Regions from separate parts of the Citrobacter farmeri genome, predicted to be linked through region 2. Evidence: predicted binding sites of a transcription regulator. Region 2 holds the regulator's gene; the other holds the start of a gene.
What was found. The regulator PurR, encoded in region 2, represses purine synthesis genes. The targets are predictions, from matches to a motif close to CANGCAAACGTTTGCNTG.

Region 1: a site for PurR is predicted at 2,045-2,062, ahead of cvpA (colicin V production protein). Genes of this name have one in related genera too.

The regions. Positions count from the first base shown of each region.
Region 1 is NZ_CP077291.1:1,432,252-1,436,385, reverse strand. Features, by position in the region: gene purF (amidophosphoribosyltransferase) at 1-1,466, opposite strand, end outside; gene cvpA (colicin V production protein) at 1,501-1,989, opposite strand; gene dedD (cell division protein DedD) at 2,189-2,872, opposite strand; gene folC (bifunctional tetrahydrofolate synthase/dihydrofolate synthase) at 2,862-4,130, opposite strand.
Region 2 is NZ_CP077291.1:2,494,522-2,498,655, reverse strand. Features, by position in the region: gene punR (DNA-binding transcriptional activator PunR) at 1-830, shown strand, start outside; gene purR (HTH-type transcriptional repressor PurR) at 827-1,852, opposite strand; gene cydH (cytochrome bd-I oxidase subunit CydH) at 2,146-2,235, shown strand; gene I6L53_RS11700 (MFS transporter) at 2,405-3,571, shown strand; gene sodB (superoxide dismutase [Fe]) at 3,618-4,134, opposite strand, start outside.

The DNA.
Region 1 (4,134 bases), 1.1 Mb from region 2:
GCTTTGGCATCGTCATTACGCAGGGAATCGAGGAAATCGAGATACTGCTGATCCACATCCTTCGTGACGTATACGCCGTTAAACACGGAACATTCAAACTGCTGAATATCCGGGTTCTCGGCACGCACGGCGTCAATTAGATCGTTAAGATCCTGAAAGATAAGACCGTCTGCACCGATGATCTGGCGAATCTCATCTACTTCGCGACCATGTGCAATCAGCTCGTTTGCGGTAGGCATGTCGATACCGTACACGTTCGGGAAACGAATTTCTGGTGCGGCGGAAGCCAGATACACTTTCTTCGCCCCCGCCTCACGCGCCATCTCAATAATCTGCTCTGAGGTGGTGCCGCGCACGATGGAGTCATCCACCAGCAGGACGTTTTTATCACGGAACTCCGCACGGTTAGCGTTCAGTTTGCGGCGTACAGACTTACGGCGTAACTGTTGTCCCGGCATGATAAAGGTACGACCGACATAGCGGTTTTTCACAAATCCCTGACGGTACGGCTTGCCGAGAATACGCGCAATTTCCAGCGCGATATCGCAGGAGGTTTCTGGAATCGGAATGACCACATCGATATCCAGATCTTCCCATTCGCGGGCAATCTTTTCGCCAAGCTTTGTCCCCATATTCACACGGGCGCTGTAGACGGAAATCTTGTCGATGAAGGAGTCCGGACGCGCGAAGTAAACATATTCGAACAGACACGGATTGCTGACCGGGTTTTCAGCACACTGACGGGTGAACAGTTGCCCTTTCTCAGTGATATAGACCGCTTCACCCGACGCAACATCACGCAGAAATTCAAAGCCCAGGGTATCCAGCGCGACGCTCTCAGACGCCACCATATACTCGGTGCGACCATCACCGATATCGCGTTTACCCAACACCAGCGGACGGATACCGTTCGGGTCGCGAAAGGCCACCATCCCGTGACCGATAATCATCGCCACGCAGGCATACGCGCCGCGGATCTGGCGATTAGTCGCGGCAATCGCAGCAAAAATATTGTCTGCTTCCAGCGGATAGTGGCGGAAGTTATCCAGTTCGCTGGCGAAGATATTGAGCAGAATCTCAGAATCTGAGGTGGTATTGATATGGCGGCGCTTCTCTTCAAACAGCTTTTTACGCAGTTCGTGGGCATTGGTCAGATTGCCATTGTGGGCAAGCGTGATGCCGTACGGAGAGTTGACGTAGAAAGGTTGAGCTTCAGAGGCGCTGGAGCTACCAGCCGTTGGGTAACGCACATGACCGATGCCCATGTTGCCCTGCATACGCTGCATGTGACGAGCTTCAAATACATCACTCACCAGGCCGTTTGCTTTACGCAAACGGAAGCAGTTATTTGCATCGATGGTGATAATGCCAGCGGCATCCTGACCACGATGCTGGAGCACTGTTAAGGCGTCATAAATCGACTGGTTAACCGGCATAACACCGGCGATACCGACAATACCGCACATACGTCTTTTTCCTCGTTAAGCTACAACCCAACGCTTATGCTCTGGGCAAGAAACTTGACGAGCTTTGCAGATAGTCAAAGAACCATCTGATGATGAAACTGAACTCCGGGATCAGTTGTGACTTACTCCAGTCTTCGCTTTTCGACAGGCCGGTAAAGGTGTCGAGAAAGAACAGAATGGCAGCAACAATCAACACACCACGCAGAGCCCCGAAACAGACTCCCAGAACCCGGTCGGTACCTGACAGACCGGTTTTCTCAACCAGTTGCCCTACCACGTAGTTCACAATGGCGCCGACGATCAGCGTCGCGATAAACAGCACCGCGATGGCAATCCCGTTTCGAACCAGTTCGTCTTCAAAGCCCGAAAACCAGACAGACAGGTAAGTGTAGTAATGGCTGGCGACAAAGAAAGCACAACCCCATGTCACCAACGATAACGCTTCACGAACAAAGCCACGGATCAGGCTAACCAGACAGGAAAACCCAATCACCGCGATAATGGCGTAATCAATCCAGACCATATGTGTCCCACGATTTTACGCCCTGTCGTCCTGTTCGGGGCGCATTCTAACAGAAAAAGAAAACGTTTGCGTAGGGATTTCCTTCCCGCGCGTAAATAAAAATGGCGCTGAAAAAATATTCAACGCCATCAGACTTTTTGCCTCTTCGGGCATTGCCGGACGCGGTGGCATCACCCTGTCCGGCGGATAAAACCGTGACTCAATTCGGGTTGTAGCCCATCACCACACCGCTTAATCCGGAGATTTGCTGTAACTCGCCGAGCGAACCTTTCAGCTTGTCGCGCGATGCATCCGGCCCCACGAGAATACGGGTTATTTTACCCTGTACTGGCGTTGACGGAGAAGTATATACCCGGAAACCCGCACTACGAAGTTTACCCACGATCTCATTGACCTTATCGGCATTTTTCAGCGCGCCGAGCTGTACAACGTAGGCTTTGCCCGTCGGCGCCGGTTTCTCTTCCGTCGCTGGTTTTGGCGCAGGAGCCGGTTCGGGCGTAGCCTCCACAGGCGGCTGCGGCTTCGGTTGTGGCTTCGGTTTTTCAACCGGTTTAGGTTTGGGTTGCTCTACGGGCGCTGGCGTCGGTTCAAGCTCAGGGTTGTTGGCTGACGCATAGCGTGAAGGATCCAGCGACGGAGCCGCCGCATCGCCTGCACGCACCTCTTCCGCCGCCCCTTCTGGCGGTTGAGTGGGTAATGCCTGTGTTGCCGCGGGCATCATATCCGGTTCGTCGCGATCGCCTGGTTTCGGAACCAGCGGGATCGCTGCGAATTCATCCTGATAATGTTTTTTCTGCCCGTCGAGCAGCCCGGGCAGCACAATCACGCCCAGCGCAACCAGCACAATCGTGCCGACTAAACGATTCTGAAACTTACTCGCCACCGATTCTCCCCGCGTCCATCACTTCCATGACATGTGCAACCGTGTGAAACGAGCCACACACCAGTACGGTATCTTCTGGTCTCGCGTCTGCCAGAGCAGCGTGCCATGCCAGCGCGACACTGTCATAGACACTGCCTTTACCGAGATGTTCCAGCAGCTGCTCTGCCGTCGCCCCTCGAGGGCCTTCCAGCGGAGCACAATACCAGTCGTCAACCACGCTTTTCAACCAGGCCAACGTCCCTGCGATATCCTTATCATGTAGCATACCGATAACGGCAAGAACGCGCCCCCTTTTCGGCAACATTTTCAGCCGTCCGGTCAGATATTCCGCCGCATGGGGATTATGCGCGACATCGAGGATGACGCGCGGCGACTCGCTCACAATCTGGAAACGTCCCGGTAAAATCGCCTGGGCAATGCCGTCGCGGATCGCCTGCTCGCTGACGTTCAGACCACTGGCGCGCAGTGCCGCCAGCGCGGTCGCCGCATTGGGCTGTGGCACCTGAGGTAGCGGTAAATCGGCCAGCGTGCCATGGCCGTCGCGGAAGGACCACCCCGTCTCCGTTACCGTAAACTGCCAGTCTTCGCCACGGCGCTGTAACCGCGCACCTTTCTCCTGCGCCACATCGGCAATGGTAGAGGGCATTTCCGGTTCGCCGACAATCGCCGGCTTATCCGCACGGAAGATGCCGGCCTTTTCGCGACCAATGCTTTCACGATCGGGACCCAGCCAGTCGGTATGATCCAGCGCAATGCTGGTGACCACGGCAACATCGGCATCGACAATGTTCGTCGCGTCCAGTCGTCCACCCAACCCGACCTCCAGAATCACCACATCCAGTTGCGCCTGCTTAAACAGCCACAGCGCAGACAGCGTGCCGTATTCAAAATAGGTCAGCGAGATATCCCCACGTGCCGCTTCGATCTCCGCGAAGGATTCGGTGTGGGCCGCTTCGGGCAATTCTTTGCCCTGCACGCGCACACGTTCAGTGTAGCGCACCAGATGCGGTGAACTGTATACCCCGACTTTGTATCCCGCCGCCGTCAGTATGGATTCCAGCGTCCGGCAGGTGGTGCCTTTGCCATTGGTGCCGGCCACGGTGAAGACAAACGGCGCAGGCTTCAGCACACGCAGTCGCGCAGCCACCTGGCTTACGCGTTCCAGGCCCAGATCGATCGTTTTTGCGTGGAGGTTTTCCAGATAAGAAAGCCACGAGGCCAGGGGCGACGCGGCTTTAGGAATGCGTTTGTTATTCATGATG
Region 2 (4,134 bases):
ATACGGTCCGCCAACTGGAAGAGTGGCTGGCGGTTCCGCTCTTTGAACGTCGTCACCGCGATGTCGTGCTGACCCCGGCGGGAGCCTGGTTTTTGAAAGAAGGTCGCTCTGTCATCAAAAAAATGCAGATCACGCGCCAGCAGTGTCAGCAGATCGCCAACGGCTGGCGCGGACAACTTCCCATCGCAGTGGACAATATCGTGCGCCCGGAGCGTACGCGACAGCTGATTGTCGATTTTTACCGCCACTTTGATGACGTGGAGTTGCTGGTCTTTCAGGAGGTGTTCAACGGCGTCTGGGACGCGCTGTCAGATGGCAGGGTTGAACTCGCTATCGGCGCAACCCAGGCGATCCCGGTCGGAGGACGATACACCTTCCGCGATATGGGCAAGCTGAGCTGGTGTTGTGTCGTTGCCAGCACACATCCGCTGGCCGCCATGAGCGGGCCTCTCAGTGATGACACGTTGCGCAACTGGCCGTCACTGGTACTGGAAGATACCTCCCGCACGCTGCCGAAACGCGTGACCTGGTTGCTGGACAACCAGAAGCGGGTGGTGGTTCCGGACTGGGATTCCTCCGCGACCTGTATCAGCGCCGGGCTTTGTGTCGGTATGGTGCCGACGCATTTTGCCAAGCCGTATCTCAATAAGAGACAGTGGGTGGCATTGAACCTGGAGAACCCTTTCCCGGATGCGGGGTGTTGCCTGACCTGGCAGCAGAATGATATGTCACCCGCGCTAATCTGGCTGCTTGACTATCTGGGAGACAGCGAAACGCTGAACAAAGAGTGGTTGCGGGAGCCTGACGAGACTCCCGCAGAAGACGTTTAGCGACGGTAGTCGCGGAAAGGACCATCCGCAACGGAGCGACGCTCCACCAGGCGCGGGTGGACCTCAATGGACTGCGACTCTTCGCGCTTATTGACGATACGGTCCAGCAGCATGTTAAAGGCTGTCTCACCCAGGGAATCTTTAGGCTGGTGGATGGTGGTCAATGCTGGCGTAAAGAAGCGGGCGTTGCGCACATTGTCATAGCCGATCAGCGATACGTCCTGCGGTACGCGAAGGCCCATCTCATCGGCGGCACAAAGGGCACCCATTGCCATAATATCGCCGCCACAGAAGACCGCCGTTGGGCGATGCGCTTGCGACAAAATTTGCTGCATGGCGCGGTAGCCGGATTCAGGCTCGAAGTCGCCCTGTACAATCCAGTTCTCTGGCACTTTAATCAGCGCTTCATCCATCGCTTTCATAAAACCGGCCAGACGGCCAGCGCCCGTATTGCGTTCCATCAGCCCCGGAATCACACCAATTTCACGGTGTCCGCGTTCGACCAGGTAGCGGCCAGCCATATAACCGCCTTCAAAGGCGTTATCAATTACGGTATCGGTGAAGTCGGCTTTGGCTTCGCCCCAGTCCATAACCACCATCGGGATATGACGATACTCTTCCAGCATCGAAAGCAGGGGATCGGGATATTCGGAACACATCACCAGCAGACCATCAACGCGTTTTTGCGCCATCATGGACAGATAGGCACGCTGTTTTTCCAGATTGTTCCAGACGTTACCAAGGATCAGGGTATAGCCCTTCTGGAAGCAGTTCTTCTCAACCGCTTCAATAATTTCGGCAAAGTAGGGGGCTTCGCTGCTGGTCGCCAGCAAACCGATAGACTTGGTATGGTTTACCTTCAGGCTACGGGCAACAGCGCTGGGGGAATAGTGCAATTCTTTGATTGCCGCCCACACTGCATTGCGTGTTTCTTCAGCGACGAAACGCGTTTTGTTAATTACGTGTGATACGGTTGTAGTGGAAACGTTTGCGCGTTTCGCTACATCTTTAATTGTTGCCATTAAATCTCACTCCAGACCCAACCTGAACATTAAAATACGCAAGTAAACGTTTGCCTTTACTCATCCTGTGCGCAACATCGTGGGTGCGGCATGACGGGAAAACGCCACAGAGCGTCAGGAAGGGGTCAATGGCCGGTACGCTAATCAAGTAAGCGTCGAATTTTGGCTGATCTTAACGAAAAGGGGAAGTATTAAAAGCACATATCACTCTAAATCGTGGGAGATTTTTGCACTCAAGTGTGCAAAAATGCGCTATATCACTTTTTGTGTGGGAATAAAAAGGAGAAAAGTTGATGAGCACCGATCTGAAATTTTCATTAGTGACCACGTTTATTGTTCTGGCTTTAATCGTTGCTGGCGGTCTGACAGCGGCAATGCATTGATTTCCCCTCGGGGGAGTGTCTGCTCCCTCGAACCTCCTGCCATATTGTTATTGAATCTGCAAAAGTCTTTTGTATTTTTGTTAACTTCTCTTTTTTTGTGATTGATGTCATGCTTTTGACTCTTAGTTAAGCATCGCGATCCGTCGCGAAGAGCCGGAGTCATCACTGCATGAAAATTAATTATCCGTTACTGGCGCTGGCTATCGGCGCATTCGGCATCGGCACGACCGAATTCTCGCCGATGGGGCTATTACCCGTCATCGCGCGTGGTGTCGATGTGTCTATTCCTGCGGCTGGTATGCTGATTAGCGCCTATGCGGTCGGCGTGATGGTCGGCGCACCGCTGATGACGCTGCTGCTGTCACATCGCGGGCGACGTAATGCGCTGATTTTTCTGATGGCTATCTTTACGCTTGGTAACGTGCTCTCGGCGATTTCTCCGGATTACACCACACTGATGCTGTCACGCATTTTAACCAGCCTTAACCACGGCGCGTTCTTCGGCCTGGGTTCCGTTGTGGCAGCCAGCGTGGTGCCGAAGCACAAACAGGCCAGCGCCGTTGCCACGATGTTTATGGGGCTGACCATCGCCAACATCGGCGGCGTTCCGGCGGCGACCTGGCTGGGTGAAACCATCGGCTGGCGAATGTCGTTCATGGCAACCGCGGGTCTGGGCGTGATTTCAATGCTGAGTCTCTTTTTCTCGTTGCCGAAAGGCGGTGCCGGGGCGCGACCGGAAGTGAAAAAAGAGCTCGCGGTGTTAATGCGTCCTCAGGTGCTTTCTGCGCTGCTGACCACCGTGTTGGGGGCGGGCGCAATGTTTACGCTGTATACCTATATTTCACCCGTCCTGCAAAGCATCACCCATGCCACTCCGGCCTTTGTTACCGGGATGCTGGTTCTGATCGGCGTGGGCTTTTCCATTGGTAACTACCTCGGTGGCAAACTGGCCGATCGCTCGGTTAACGGTACGCTGAAGGGCTTTTTGCTGCTGCTGATGATGATTATGTTGGCCATCCCCTTGTTGGCACAAAATGAACTGGGGGCGGCGATCGGTATGGTGGTATGGGGGGCGGCGACTTTTGCGGTAGTGCCTCCGCTGCAAATGCGCGTCATGCGTGTGGCTCATGAAGCGCCTGGCCTCTCATCTTCTGTGAACATTGGTGCGTTTAACCTTGGGAATGCGCTGGGCGCCGCCGCCGGTGGGGCCGTCATTTCAGGCGGGTTAGGCTACAGTTTTGTTCCGGTCATGGGGGCGATAGTGGCAGGTATGGCGCTGTTGCTGGTGTTTGTCTCGGCGAGAAAGCAGCCTGAACAGGTGTGTGTCGCAGGTTAACGGCAGGGCAAAAACGCAGAAGAGAGTCTCTTCTGCGTTATCTTCTTTATGCGGCGAAGTTCTTCGCGACAAACTCCCAGTTCACCAGCGCCCAGAAATGCTCCAGATAGCCAGGACGCGCATTGCGGTAGTCAATGTAATACGCATGTTCCCACACGTCGACGGTCATCAGCGGGGTAGCGTCGGTGGTCAACGGCGTACCGGCGTTGGAGGTTGAAACGATGGCCAGCTTGCCATCTTTTCCTTTTACCAGCCAGGTCCAGCCAGAACCGAAGTTTTTGATAGCCGCATCAGTAAACTGCGCTTTAAACTCTGAAAAGCTGCCAAAAGAGGCGGCAATCGCGTCAGCCAGTTTGCCGGTTGGTTCGCCGCCCGCATTCGGTGCGAGGCAGTTCCAGTAGAACGTGTGGTTCCAGACCTGAGCGGCGTTATTGAACACGCCACCTTCTGAGCTGCGTACGATCTCTTCCAGTGATTTCCCTTCGAAGGCGGTGCCTTTGATCAGGTTGTTCAGGTTAGTGACATAGGTCTGATGGTGTTTGCCATAATGATATTCCAGCGTC